2 regions of the Cupriavidus sp. SK-4 genome follow, and region 1 is predicted to be linked to the other one. Evidence: riboswitches for the same ligand, from Rfam matches in the RefSeq annotation. Region 1 holds a riboswitch; the other holds the start of a gene.
What was found. A riboswitch is a leader RNA that binds a small molecule or an ion and turns the genes downstream of it on or off. The one in region 1 is predicted to bind glycine.

Region 1 (7,196 bases):
CACCCTGTTCTTGCCTGCCAGCCCGCGCAGCTTTGCCAGCGCGGCTTCCTCGCTCAGCGGCTCGGTGAACTCGCCCATCGGCATGCCGTCGCGGCGGCGGATGGCGGCGGGGATGACGGCGTCGATCAGTGCGGCACGGCTGTCATAGCCCAGCACCTTCAGCATGTGCTGCTGTTCGGGGGTATCGGGGCCGATATGGCGGGCGGCGAAGGCGTCGCGCGCCTCCAGTTCGGCCAGCGTGGGCCGGTTCACTTGGGCGGCGTTCATGGGAAGCGGGGCGTTCATTGGCAAGAACCTCGTGGGGTGCGCGCCGGCCGGTGGTCAGCCGGGACGGCGCGCGTCAGTCTGCAGTGGCCGGTCCATGGTTGGACCGGCGCGGCCGGCGTCAGGCGCCGACGCTGGCCTTGTAGGCGTCGGCCGACATCAGGCCATTGACGTCGTCGCCGTTGGCCGGCTTGAGCTTGAACAGCCACGCGTCGAAGGCGTCGGCATTGACGCTCTCCGGGGCGGCCGTGGCGGCCTCGTTGACGGCGATCACTTCGCCGGCCACCGGGGCGTAGATGTCGGAAGCGGCCTTCACCGACTCCACCACTGCCAGCGCGTCGCCGGCACCGACCGATTTGCCCACTTCGGGCAGTTCCAGGAAGACGATGTCGCCCAGCGCGTCCTGCGCGTGGTCGGTGATGCCGATGGTGAGCGTGCCGTCGGCTTCGACGCGTACCCACTCATGCGACTCGGTGTACTTGAGGTCAGCGGGGAAATTCATGAAGGTTCTCCGGATACAGATTTGTTTCTTGTTGGGTGATGCCTGCCCGGCAAGTGCCGGCAGGCGAGGGCGACCGTTGGTATGAGCCTCAGCTCACGAGTGCCTTGCCATTACGCACAAACGGCAGTTTAACCACAGTCGCGTTGAGTTTGCGGTCGCGGATCTCCACCTGCACGGTATCGCCCACGGCGACATCCTTCGGCAGGCGGGCAAAGGCGATGGATTGGGACAGCGACGGGCTGAAGGTGCCGCTGGTGATTTCACCGTCACCGGCCGGGCTGATCACTTTCTGGTGGGCGCGCAGGACGCCGCCTTTGTCACGCAGGATCAGGCCGAGGAATTGCTGGCGCGAACCGGCCGCGGCCAGCGCCGCCTTGCCGGTGAAGTCGCGCTCGCTCTGCAGGTCCACCGTCCAGGCCAGGCCCGCATCCAGCGGCGAGGTGTTGATATCCATGTCCTGGCCGTACAGGTTCATGCCGGCTTCCAGGCGCAGGGTGTCGCGCGCGCCCAGGCCCGCCGGGCGCACGCCGGCGGCGTTCAGCTTTTCCCAGACGGCGGCGACGTTCTCGGCCGGCACCACCAGTTCGAAGCCGTCTTCGCCGGTGTAGCCGGTGCGCGCCACCATGATCTCGCCGATGGCCGGGTCCTGGACCACGGCGGCGTTGAAGGGCTTGAGCGTGTCCGAAGGCTGGGTCGAGGGGAAGGTGCTCCACACCCTGGCGCGGGCGTTGGGCCCCTGCACGGCGACGATGGCCAGAGGCTGCACGCCTGCAGGCGCAACATCTTCGCGGCGCGGCGTGATGGTCACATCGCTGCCGGTGGCGGCATTGCGCGCGCGGATCCATTCGATGTCGCCCAGCGCGGTGCTGGCGTTGACGACCAGGCGGAAGCAGTCCTCGGCAAAGAAGTAGACGATCAGGTCGTCGATCACGCCGCCTTTCTCATCCAGCATGCACGAGTAGAGCGCCTTGCCCGGGGTCTGCAGCTTGTCGACATTGTTGGCCAGCAGGCCGCGCAGGAAGCTGCGGGTATTGGCGCCGGCGAGGTCGACCACGCACATGTGCGACACATCGAACATGCCGGCGTCGGTGCGCACGGCATTGTGTTCTTCGATCTGGGAGCCGTAGTTGACCGGCATGTCCCAGCCGCCGAAATCAACCATGCGGGCGCCGAGGGCGCGGTGGATGGCGTTGAGGGGCGTGGCCTGGAGCGTCATGGAATCCTCTGGGGCAGTCTCGGTTGGCGAAAACAAAAAAGGGCCATCCGCCGCAACGCTCGCCGCGCCTGAATGTGGCGTAGCACCGCTGCGGCGGATGACCCCTCTGTCCTCGATACCTGAGAGATTACAAGGCGGATCCTGCCGGATCCCGTCCTCGTGCGCCCCTTCGGTGGGCACGCTCGCCACGAATGGCGGGTGCCGCTCTCCAGAGTTCGGCATGCATCGTGTGCATATTGCATGCCGATCCGATCGGTCCGTGGTGCCTGAGAGTTTTCGGGTGATACCCCTTCGGCGGCGCAGGCGATGCGCGCTCTCCCGGTCGGATGCGCGCAATGTACGGGAGGCCCCGGCCTTTGTCAAACCGGCCAGGGGAGCCTGCCGTACCTGTCGCTGCAGTGGTCTGGCTTACTTCTTCTTGTCGTCGGTGACAACGTTACCGATCACGCCGCCCACGGCCGCGCCACCCAGCGTACCCAGCGCGCTACCGTCGGTGAGGATGGCGCCGCCCACGGCGCCCGCGCCCGCGCCAATGGCGGTATTACGCTGCTTCGGGGTCATGTCCGCGCAACCGGCAAAGGCCGCGACGGTCGCGCCGATCAGGGTCACCTTGGTCAAAGTCTGCAGGGTTTTCATTATTGGCTCCGATGTGATGATTCAAGCATGTCAACCCCGCCGCGCAGGCCAGGGGGACATATTAGTTAGAGCGTTTGGTTGCGCGATTGGCTCCGGCCTTTACGAAGTGTTACGCCAGTGACACAACTGGCCGTGTCAACGCGGTTTGCGCTGACTGACCTGCCGCGGCCAGCGTGTTAACATCGGCAGCTTTGCCGCCGTGCCCGTTTTTTGGGGCTGGCGTGTCCCGCCTGGCCTTCCGCTGTTCCTGCCGATTTCCCTGCCTCCAACCGCATCCCACGCATGACCCATGGCCTGAACTCCGCCCAATCCGAAGCCGTCCGCTACCTGGACGGCCCTTGCCTGGTGCTGGCCGGGGCGGGCTCCGGCAAGACCCGGGTGATCACGCAGAAGATCGCGCATCTGATCGAGGACAAGGGCTTCGAGCCGCGCCATATCGCCGCCGTCACCTTTACCAACAAGGCCGCCAAGGAGATGCAGGAGCGCATCGGCAAGCTGATGGAGGGCAAGACCACGCGCGAGGGCAAGCGCATCCCGCTCAAGCAGCTGACGGTCTGTACCTTCCACTCGCTCGGGGTGCAGATCCTGCGCATGGAGGCCGAGCACGTGGGCCTGAAGCCGCAGTTCTCGATCATGGATTCGGACGACTGCTTCGGCCTGATCCAGGAGCAGCTCGGCACCACCGACAAGAAGCTGATCCGCGGCGTGCAGGGCACGATCTCGCTGTGGAAGAACGGCATGGTCGATCCGGAGGCAGCGATCGCGCAGGCCGCCAATGCCGACGAGCACCAGGCCGCGCTGGTCTACCGCAACTACGTGGCCACGCTGCACGCCTACCAGGCGGTGGATTTCGACGACCTGATCCGCCTGCCTGCCGAACTGTTCGCGCGCAATGAAGCGGTGCAGCTCAAGTGGCAGAACCGCCTGCGCTACTTCCTGGTCGACGAATACCAGGACACCAACGCCTGCCAGTACCAGCTGCTCAAGCTGCTGGCGGGCGGCTCGCACCTGCGCGCGCCGGCCTTTACCGCGGTGGGCGATGACGACCAGGCCATCTACGGCTGGCGCGGCGCCACGCTGGACAACCTGCGCGGGTTGCAGACCGATTTCCCGGACCTGAAGGTGATCAAGCTGGAGCAGAACTACCGCTCCACCGTGCGCATCCTGGAAGCAGCCAACGCGGTCATCGCCAACAACCCCAAGCTGTTCGACAAGAAGCTGTGGAGCGAGCACGGCATGGGCGACCCCATCGCCATCCACCCGATGAACGACGAGGAGCATGAGGCCGAGTCGGTGGTGTTCCGCCTGTCCGCGCACAAGTTCGAGCGCCGCGCGCAGTTCCGCGACTATGCCATCCTGTACCGCGGCAACCACCAGGCGCGGCTGTTTGAGCAGATCCTGCGCCGCGAACGGATTCCCTATGTGCTGTCGGGCGGCCAGAGCTTCTTCGACAAGGCCGAGATCAAGGACATCTGCGCCTACCTGCGCCTGATTGCCAACCCCGACGACGATCCCGCCTTTATCCGCGCCATCACCACGCCGCGCCGCGGCGTGGGCAACACCACGCTGGAAGCGCTGGGCACCTTCGCGGGCCAGGCCAAGGTGTCGCTGTTCGAGGCCGCGATGATGGGCGGCATCGAAGGCAAGCTGCAGCCGCGCCAGCTGGAGCCGTTGCGCGTGTTCTGCGAATCGATGGTGCGGCTGGCCGACCGCGCGGCCAAGGATCCCGCCACCGTGGTGCTGGACGACCTGATGGAAGGCATCCACTACGAGGCCTACCTGTACGACAGCTTCGACGAACGGCAGGCGCAGTCGCGCTGGACCAATACGCTGGAATTCCTGGAGTGGCTCAAGCGCAAGGGCACCAAGCCCGAAGGCGCCGAGGGCGAGGAAGCCACCGGCTTCGACAATGCCGACGGCTTCGGCAGCGAAGGCAAGAACCTGCTCGAACTGACCCAGACCGTGGCGCTGATGAGCATGCTGGAAGGCCGCGAGGAAGACCCTGATGCGGTGCGGCTGTCCACGCTGCATGCGTCCAAGGGGCTGGAGTATCCGCACGTGTTCCTGGTCGGCGTGGAAGAGGGCATCCTGCCGCACTGCCGCGAAGACGAGGACATGAGCGACGAGAAGATCGAGGAAGAACGGCGGCTGATGTATGTCGGCATCACCCGCGCCCAGCGCAGCCTGCATGTCAGCTGGTGCAAGAAGCGCAAGCGCGCGCGAGAGACCTACTCGTGCCAGCCTTCGCGCTTTATCGGCGAGATGAAGCTGGAGGAAGCGCCTGCGCCAGTCGATGAAACCCCGGCGATGAGCCCCAAGGACCGGCTCGGCGCGCTCAAGGCGCTGCTGGGAACCGGCGGCAAGACGGCCCCGGGCTGAACGGGGCGCTACAGTCCCGAAACAAAGGCCTACCAGGCTGACGGGACGCCGGGTGCGGGCATACCTAGTATGGCGGCTGTGCTGCTCGAGCCGTTCTACCGCGTAGAATCCTCGCGCAGCCGTGCCACCGGCGGGGTCGGCATGGGGTTGTCGATCGCGGCCGACATTGCCGCGCGCCATGGCGGCGAGCTGACCCTGAGCAACCGCCCCGAAGGCGGCCTGCGCGCGCGCCTGTCCTTACCGCGCGGCTGACGCCGCCAGCGTGACGTACTGCGAGCCGCGCTGCCCGTGCGTGAAGTCGAGCGCAAAGTCGCCCACGTCCACGCGCCCCTGCAGCGCCCGCCGCATCTCGGCCGCGCCGCTGCCGCGCAGGCCGGCCAGCGCGCGCGCCAGCCACGCCGCGCCGATATAGCCGGCCAGCGTGGCCGGCGACGGCGGCTCATCCAGGTATTGCTTCATGCGCGCCACGTGTTCCTTCACCACCCGCAGCGTGGCCTGTTGCGGCCCGGGCGCGATTTGGGTCAGCACCATGCCGCCGTTGTAGCCAGCGCCCAGGATCTCGCGCGCGGCGGTGGCGCTGACCGACGACAGCCCGACCAGGAAACCGTACCAGCCCTGCACCGCCAGCGCGCGGCCCAGGCCGGCGTAGGCAAGGGTATCGCCCGCCACGATCACCGCGCCCGGGCGGGTGGCGGCGATGCGCCGGGCGGCGGCATCGGGATTGGCGTCGAGCGGCACCGCGCGCGTCCCGGTCTGCGCCTCAAGCCGTGCCAGCGACGGGGCGGCGAAGTCCGGCGCCAGGGCCAGCGCGATGCTGGTCAGGCCATAGCTGCGCAGCTGGCGTACCGCCGCGTCCAGTTCGGCCTGGTAGTCGGCGCGGGTGAACCAGACGTTGTCGGCCGTCAGCCCAAGGCCCGACAGCGGCGCCACGATCTGCACGCCGCGCCGGCCCAGCTCGGCCGATGCCGCCAGCGCCGGCAACAGCCGGTCGCCCGGGCCGAACAGCAGCTCGGCGCGTTCGGTATCGGCCAGCGACACCGCCTGCGCCAGCGCGCGGCGCGGGTCGGGATCGGCGTCACGGACCACGTGCGCGATGCCCACCGGGCCGTTGCCGGCGTTGACAGCATCGAACATGACCTTGGCCCCGGCCAGGTAGTCGCGCGCAAGGTCGGCTTGCGCGCCGCCGCGGTCGAGCAGGTGGCCGACCACGACCGTGCGGCGCGCCTGCGTCTGCGACAGCGCTGGCCAGGCGGGCAGGGCCAGGGCCGCGCCGGCGGCGGCAAGCAGGCGGCGCCGGTGCCGGGCCGGTGCTGCCAGGTGGCTGCGCAGCGGTGGGTACGGCGGATGCGTTGGTGTCTGGTCGGGAGTTGGCATTGCAGGGGCAGGTGACGCGCGGGCCGGCGGTGGCGCGCAGCGTATCCGCCACACATGACACCAATGTGACGCCTGCCGCCCACAGGTCCAATGCCCGCGGTTGACGGCGGTCAACGCGCCAGCGGCGGTGCGGCCCTACGATGGGCCGTCATACACCCATACCCCCGCGCCCCCAATGATCCCGTCTGCCATGACTTCCCCTGCGCCCGACCGCCGCGCGCTGTCCGACTTCCGCGCGCTGGCCGGCCGCATCGACGGCAACGGCCCGCGCTATACCTCGTACCCGACGGCCGACCGCTTCCGCAGCGGCCCCGACCTGTCGCTGTACCACGACGCACTGGCCGCCTGCCGGTCCGACGCGCCGGCGCCGCTGTCGCTGTACCTGCATATCCCGTTCTGCGAGAACATCTGCTACTACTGCGGCTGCAACAAGATCATCACGCGCGACCACGGCCGCAGCGCCCGCTACGTCAGCTACCTGGGCCGCGAGATGGCGCTGGTGGCAGACCGGCTCGGGCCGCGCCGCCAGGTGCTGCAGTCGCACTGGGGCGGGGGCACGCCGACCTTCCTCGACCCCGACGAGATGCGCCGCGTGATGGCGCTGCTGCATGAGCATTTCGAACTGGCGGCCGAGGGCGAGCATTCGATCGAGATCGATCCGCGCCGCGTCGACCACGCCCGCATGGCGCTGCTGGCCGAGCTGGGCTTCAACCGCGTCAGCCTGGGCGTGCAGGATTTCGATCCCGAGGTCCAGCAGGCCATCCATCGCATCCAGCCCTTCGAAGAGACCCGCGCCGTGGTGGATGCCGCGCGCACGCTGGGTTT
Region 2 (7,196 bases), on a different contig from region 1:
TCAGCGACGTGCACTGGTCGATGTCCGGCATGGTGATCTTGATGACGCTGCTGGGGGGCCTCGGCACGCTCACCGGGCCGATTATCGGCGCGTTTGTTGTGATCGCGCTGGAGAACAAGCTTGGCGAACTGGGCGGCTACCTTGCGGCGGTGACGGGCATCGACTGGTTCAACGGGTTCGGTGAATCGGTGTCGATGGTGACGGGCATCATCTTCATCGTGTGCGTGCTGACCTTCCGCAAGGGGATTGTGGGGAGTTTGGGGCGCGGACCCGAATGAGGCGAAACCCGTCCATGCCCCTAGTTCTCTCCCCTCTCCCCTAAATGGGAGAGGGGGGAAAACATCTGCAAGTTCAGGCTTAGGCCTTGGCCAATGCCAGCGACGCACCCGGCGCGACTGCCAGCTTCGCGCCGAGATGCTGGTAGACAATCCCCGCCACCATATCCGCAGTCACCGCCGACAAGGTCCACCCCAGGTGCCCGTGCCCGGTGTTGTAGAAGATGCATGCCGTCCGTCCGCGCCCCACACGCGGCAGCATATCCGGCATCATCGGCCGCAGCCCGGCCCAAGGCACCACGCTGCGCGTGCTGACGCCGGGGAAGCACTGCTGCACCCATTCCACCAGCGGGCGGATGCGGTCGGCGCGGATATCGCGGTTGTAGCCATTGAACTCGGCAGTGCCGGCCACGCGGAAGCGGTCGTCGCCCAGGCGGCTGGTGACCAGCTTGGTTTCGTCGTCGAGCAGGCTCACCACCGGTGCCGCGGCGCGGCTGGCTTCATCGGTCAGGTTGACCGTGATCGAATAGCCCTTGACCGGATAGATGTTGACGCGGTCGCCCAGCCCCGCGGCCAGTGCGCGGCTGGCGGTGCCGGCGCAGATCACGGCGCCGTCGAAGGTGGAGCTGGCCGTGTCGGCGCCGTCCTGAACGGTCACGGTGGCGCGCCTGCCGTCGGTCTTCACCGCCCGCACGTCCTGGCCGTACAGGCAGCGCACGCCTAGCCGATCGATGGCCGCGGCCAGGCCGCTGGTGAACTTGTGGATGTCGCCGGTGGAATCGCTTTCGGTGAAGTAGCCGCCATAGTAGGACCCGGCCAGCGTCGGCTCGATCGCGCGCATCTCCTCGGGCGTCACGGCGCGGCGCTCCAGCCCGCCCTGCGCCAGCAGCGCTGAGACCCGGCCGGCATGGTCGAAGCCGGCCTTGTCGCGGTAGATATGGAGGATGCCTTCCTTCTTCAGGTCGAAATCGATGCCTTCCTGCGCCGCCCAGCCGAACAGGTGCTCACGCGCGGCGATGGCCAGGCGCGCGGTCTCGATGGTGTTACGGCGGTAGTGGGGGATCGCGGCGATGAACTCGGCGAACCAGGACAGCTTGTGCCAGCTGGGCCGGGGATTGAGTAGCAGCGGGGCGTCGTTGCGCAGCATCCATTTCATGCCCTTGACGATGGTCGACCAGTGGGTCCAGACCTCGGCGTTGGAGGCCGACAACTGGCCGCCGTTGGCGAACGAGGTCTCCATGGCGGCATAGCGGTGCCGCTCGAACAGCGTGACGGAGAATCCGCGCCGGGCCAGCGCGTAGGCCGTGGTGACACCCGTGATGCCACCGCCGATGACAGCGATTGATTTCATGATCTGCAGGTTCCAGGAACGTCGATGGTGGGAGCCCGGACGCAATATGCGTGGCGGACGCCCCCTCTGTTCTGGACCTGAGAGATTCACGACACCCGGCCGCCAGGGCGGGGTACGCTTGCTCCTTCGGTATGCCGGCGGACGATAGCGTCCGGCATTCTTCAGAGTGCACTGACTGGTGATGCCGGTCCTTTTGCCTGAGAGTTTCCGGGGCGGTTGCTCCTTCGGCGCTGTGCGCGGCGGGCGCCGCGATAGTCTCTCCCTGCATCACATTGGCTTGACGCCAATCGGGGCAATGTAGTGACAAGGTCCGACGTTGGATATGCGGGTTAACACTTAGGCGGCCTGCCGCCCGCGTCGCTATGTCGCATCGGCCTGCGTCCCCATGCCCCATAAAATGTCAGCGCTCGCTCTCGGGGAGAAGCGCCGTATGCTGCGCTCAGGTGGAGTGAGCCAAAAAAAAGACGACAACAAGGTTTTCCAGTGAAGAAAAATCGCATTGCACTGGCCGTTTCGGCGGTACTGATGGGCCCCGCCGTCGCCGCCGCCCAGGTGGTGGACGCGCTCGAGCCGCTGCAGGAGGTGGTGGTCTCGGCCAAGTCGGAGCGCGGCGAGACGCCGGCCATACCGCCCAACACGCCCTCGCCGGCCTACGGCATCAGCAGCCGCCGCATGGCCGACTTCAATGTGGTGAACACGGAAGACGCCCTCAAATACGCGCCCAACCTCGCCGTACGCAAGCGCTTCATCGGCGATATGAACTCGATCATCTCGGTGCGCAGCACCAGTTCGCGCCAGTCGGCGCGGGGGCTGGTCTATGCGGACGGCCTGCTGCTGTCCAACCTGCTGGGATCGGACTTCAGCTTCCCGCCGCGCTGGTCGCTGGTCAACAGCGCTGAGATCGAGCGCATGGATGTGCTGTACGGCCCGTATTCGGCGCTGTATCCCGGCAACTCGCTGGGTGCGACGGTGCTGATCACCACGCGCACGCCGGAGAAGTTCGAGGGCGATGCCAGCGTGCAGCTGTTCACGCAGCGCTTCAGCCTGTACGGCACGCACGACAACTTCAACGGGGTCCACGCCAACGCCTATGTGGGCGACCGCGTCGGCCCGTTCTCGTGGCTGGTCAGCGTGGACCGGCAGGACAGCAAGAGCCAGCCGCTGAGCTTCTATACCACGGCGCGCTCCACGGCCCGTGCCACTTCCGCCGACAAGCCGGTCACCGGCGCCCACTTCGACCAGGACCAGACCGGCCGCGACCGCGTGGTGATGGGCGTGAACAGCGAGGGCGTCACGCATACCGTGCAGGACCAGCTCAAGCTCAAGCTTGGCTACGACATCACCAATACCCTGCAGGCGCAGTTCACTGCCGCCTACTGGCAACAGGACCGCTCCAGCGCCACGGGCAGCTACCTGCGCGATGCCAGTGGCAACGTGGTGTCGAACGGTCCAGTGAATATCGGCGGCTACGAGTATGTGATTCCCGCCAACGCCTTTGCCCCGAGCAATGGCGAGGACGCGCGCTGGCTCTATGGCCTGTCGCTGCGCACGCGCAACGAGACCGGCTGGAATTTCTCGGGCGTGGCGTCGCTGTTCGACGTCAGCAAGGACATCAGCCGCAGCGCCAACACCGTTGGCAGCGGGCCGGGCACGGTGACCTATGGCGACGGCACCGGCTGGCGCACGCTCGACCTGAAGGCCGACTACCGCCCGCAGCAGCTGCAGGGCGGGCACTGGGTCACGTTCGGCTATCACTACGACAACTACCGGCTGAGCAACACCACCTACAACACCTCGGACTGGCAGGCGGCCACCATCACCGCCTTCAACAACGCCTTTGCCGGCAAGACCGAGACCCAGGCGCTGTATGCGCAGGACGCCTGGTACTTTGCCGAGGACTGGAAGCTGATCCCCGGCGTGCGCTACGAACACTGGCGTGCCTATGACGGCAGCCGCAGCCAGCCCGGCGCGGATATCGGCTACCCGGTGCGCAGCGAATCCAACTGGTCGCCCAAGCTGGCGCTGGAGAAGGCCTTCGGGCAGGACTGGCTGGGCCGGTTGTCGCTGGGCCAGGCCTATCGCTACCCGACTGTCAGCGAGCTGTTCCAGGGCCGCATCACCGGGACCGCGCTGATCAACAACGATCCCAACCTGCGGCCAGAGCGGTCGTTCTCGAAGGACTTGACCTTCGAGCGCACGTTGGATTCGTCGTACTTCCGGGTCTCGGTGTATGAGGACGATATCCGCGATGCCCTGGTCAGCCAGACCAACACCACGGTATTCCCGACTGTCACCAGTTTCCAGAACGTCGACCGCGTGCGCACCCGCGGCATCGAGCTGGCCTATGACGCGCGCGATGTGTTCGTCAGCGGCTTTGACCTGTCGGCCAGCGGGGCCTACAACCATTCGAAGACGCTTGAGAACGCCAACAACCCGGCCTCGGTGGGCAAGTACTTCTACCGCATCCCCAAGTGGCGGGCCAACCTGATGGGAACCTATCGCATCACGCCGGCCTGGGCCGGCACGCTGGCCATGACCTATTCGGGGCGGCAGTACAATACGCTCGACAATTCCGACGTCAATCCCGCCACCTTCGGCGGCACCAGCAGCTTCCTGACCTTTGACGTCAAGGTGACGTACAGGCCCGCGAAGAACGTGCGCCTCGGGCTTGGCATCGACAACCTCACCGACCAGCGCTACTACGTCTACCACCCGTATCCGGGCCGGACGTTCTACGCCGAGGCGAAACTTTCCTTCTGAGCACGTGAACAGGCTGACCACACCCATGCAAGGCGTTTGCCCCAGTTTCCGTCTGATCGTTGCCGGGCTGATGGCCTGCGCCGCGCTGGCCGCGACCGCGCAAACGCACGGCGATCACGCCGGCCACGGCAGCCAGGCCAAGACCGCGAAGATGAGCGAGCTGGGCACCGGCGCGGCCTTCGATCGCGAGGGCAAGCTGTGGGTCGCCTACAAGGACGGCCCTTACGTCGCGGTACGTGCATCGACCGACTACGGCCGCAGCTTCGGGCCGGCGCAGCATGTCAACAGCGTGCCGGAGCAGGTTGCCGCCGATCACGAAAGCCGGCCCAAGGTGGCCGCGGGGCGCGACGGCGAGATCTACGTCACCTGGACCCAGCCGCTGCCCAAGCCGTGGACCGGCTTTATCCGCTTTGCGCGCTCCACCGATGGCGGCAAGTCCTTTGCCGAACCGCTGACGGTGCATGCCAACCGCGACCAGATCGCACACCGCTTCGACGCCATCGCGGTGGACAACGCCGGGCGCGTCTTCGTCAGCTGGATCGACAAGCGCGACGTGGTTGCCGCCGAGGCGCGCAAGCAGCCGTACGCCGGCGCCGCGGTCTACTACGCGGTCTCGGCCGACCAAGGCAAGACCTTCCAGGGCGACTACAAGATCGCCGACCAGTCGTGCGAATGCTGCCGCATCGCGCTGTTGCCCACGCCTGACGGCAAGATGCTGGCGCTGTGGCGCCATGTATTCCCGCCCAACACGCGCGACCACGCGCTGGCGCTGCTGGGCACCGACGGCAGGGCCACGCCGATGCAGCGCGCCACCTTCGACGACTGGCGCATCGACGCCTGCCCGCACCACGGCCCCGGCGCTTCGGTGGCGCCCGATGGCACGGTGCATATGGTCTGGTTCAACGTGCGCGAAGGCAAGCCCACGGTCTCGGTGGGGCGCTGGAAGGACGGCAAGCTGCTGGCACAGCGCCCGCTGGACGACCCGCGCGCGCAGCATGCCGATATCGTCGCGCTGAAGGACAACGAGATCGCGGTGACCTGGAAATCGTTCGACGGCCAGCAGACACGCCTGTCGGCGATGTTGTCGCAAGACGGCGGCAAGACCTGGCAGACGCGCAAGCTTGCCGGCACGGAGCGCGACTCGGACCAGCCGCACTTGCTGCAGCATGCGGGCCGCGCCTACGTGCTGTGGCGTACCGAGGCCGAGGGCTTCCAGGTGTTCCCGCTGGGCAAGGAGGGCGCATGATGCCATCCCGCCGCAAGCTGCTCGCCGCTGCCGTCCTGACCCTGGCGATGACTGCCGCCAATGCCGGCAGTGCGCCGGCCGAGCGCGTCGCCGTGTTCGCATCGGCCAGCGCCACCCTGCTGGCAGCCAGCCAGCAGGGCAAGCCCTTTGTGCTGGTGGTGTGGTCGCTCGACTGCGTCTATTGCAAGCGCAACTTCGACGCCATCGGCAAGCTGCGCGCGCAGCACCGGGACCTGCGCGTCGTCACGCTGGCGACGGACAACCCCGACGCGCTGCCACAGGTGCAGCAACTGCTCCAGCGCGTCAGGCTGACGCGCAACGCGTGGGTGTTTGGGCACGAGCCGCAGGAGCGGTTGCGCTATGCGGTCGATCCGGACTGGATGGGCGAGATGCCGCGCACCTACTTCTATCGCGCCGATGGCCTGCGGCAGGGCGTGTCCGGCGTGATCAGCGACGCCGACTGGGGCAAGCACCTGCGCTGGGCCGGCATCGCCGGCTGAGGCTGCGCCGGGAGCGGCTGCCCGTTCAATCCGGCTTGATCCCCGCGCGCGCAATGATCGGCTTCCAACGCTGCTGTTCCTGCGCGATAAAGCGCGAGAACTCCGCCGGCGTGTCGCCCACCACAATCGCCGCATCCGCGCTCAGGCGCTCGACCGACGACTTGCTCTTCACAGCTTTCACGGTGGCGTCCGCCAGCTTGTCGGCGGCCGCCTGGGGCAGAGACGCCGGTGCCAGCAGGCCATACCATTGCGTCATTTCGAAGCCGGGATAGCCTTGTTCGGCAACCGTCGGCACGTCAGGCAGCTGGGGAATGCGCTGGGTCGTGCCGGTGGCGATGCAGCGCAACTTGCCGGCCTTGATGAACTGGATGATCGCCGGTGCGCCGACGGCGGCCGCGTCCAGCCGCCCCGACAGCAGGTCGGTGATCTGCGGGCCGCTGCCGCGATACGGCACATGGGTGATGAAGGTGCCGGTCGCGGCCTTCAGGTATTCAAAGGCCAGGTGGCCGGCGCTGCCGTTGCCGGCCGAACCGTAGTTCAGCTTGCCGGGTTTGCTCTTGGCCAGCGCCACGAACTCCTTCAGGTTCTTCGCGGGCACGTCGGGGTGGACCACATACAGGCTCGGCACCTTCGACAGCAGCGAGATCGCGCGGAAATCCTTGATGGGGTCGTAGGGCAGCTTCGGGAAGATAAACGGATTGACCGCCAGCGTGCCGATATGGCCGAGGATCAGCGTGTGGTTGTCATCGGCGCGCGCGACTTCGCCCATCGCGATATTGCCGGCCGCGCCGGGCTTGTTCTCGACGAAGACTGACACGCCAAGCAGCTTGGTCAGCTCCGCCGCGGTGGAGCGCGCCACGATCTCCGAGCTGCCGCCCGGCGCGAACGGCACCACCAGCCGGATCGGCTTGGCCGGCCAGGCCTGGGCACGCGCCAGCGTTGGCGCCAGCGCGCACGCGCCCAGCGCGGCGGTGGTCTTGAGCAGATGGCGGCGAAGGGGATTGATCGAGGTCATGTTTTTCTCCTGAAGGTTCTGTAGCTGGGCCGTGGTGGGGCAGGGGCGG

Region 2: it holds a riboswitch for glycine, as region 1 does, so the genes downstream of both, CF68_RS35180 (D-amino acid dehydrogenase) here and gcvT (glycine cleavage system aminomethyltransferase GcvT) in region 1, are expected to answer to the same signal.

Annotation. Positions count from the first base shown of each region.
Region 1 covers NZ_JFJW01000087.1:1,226-8,421, reverse strand. Annotated here, with positions in the region: gene gcvP (aminomethyl-transferring glycine dehydrogenase) at 1-285, opposite strand, end outside; gene gcvH (glycine cleavage system protein GcvH) at 386-766, opposite strand; gene gcvT (glycine cleavage system aminomethyltransferase GcvT) at 855-1,982, opposite strand; glycine riboswitch at 2,079-2,204, opposite strand; glycine riboswitch at 2,226-2,313, opposite strand; gene CF68_RS18545 (glycine zipper 2TM domain-containing protein) at 2,391-2,618, opposite strand; gene CF68_RS18540 (UvrD-helicase domain-containing protein) at 2,901-4,997, shown strand; partial or broken gene CF68_RS18535 (ATP-binding protein) at 5,049-5,249, shown strand; gene CF68_RS18530 (ABC transporter substrate-binding protein) at 5,235-6,371, opposite strand; gene hemN (oxygen-independent coproporphyrinogen III oxidase) at 6,547-7,196, shown strand, end outside.
Region 2 covers NZ_JFJW01000245.1:184-7,379, forward strand. Annotated here, with positions in the region: partial or broken gene CF68_RS35175 (branched-chain amino acid ABC transporter permease) at 1-278, shown strand, start outside; gene CF68_RS35180 (D-amino acid dehydrogenase) at 358-1,671, opposite strand; glycine riboswitch at 1,683-1,801, opposite strand; glycine riboswitch at 1,802-1,900, opposite strand; gene CF68_RS35185 (TonB-dependent receptor) at 2,110-4,386, shown strand; gene CF68_RS35190 (sialidase family protein) at 4,412-5,632, shown strand; gene CF68_RS35195 (hypothetical protein) at 5,629-6,132, shown strand; gene CF68_RS35200 (tripartite tricarboxylate transporter substrate binding protein) at 6,158-7,147, opposite strand.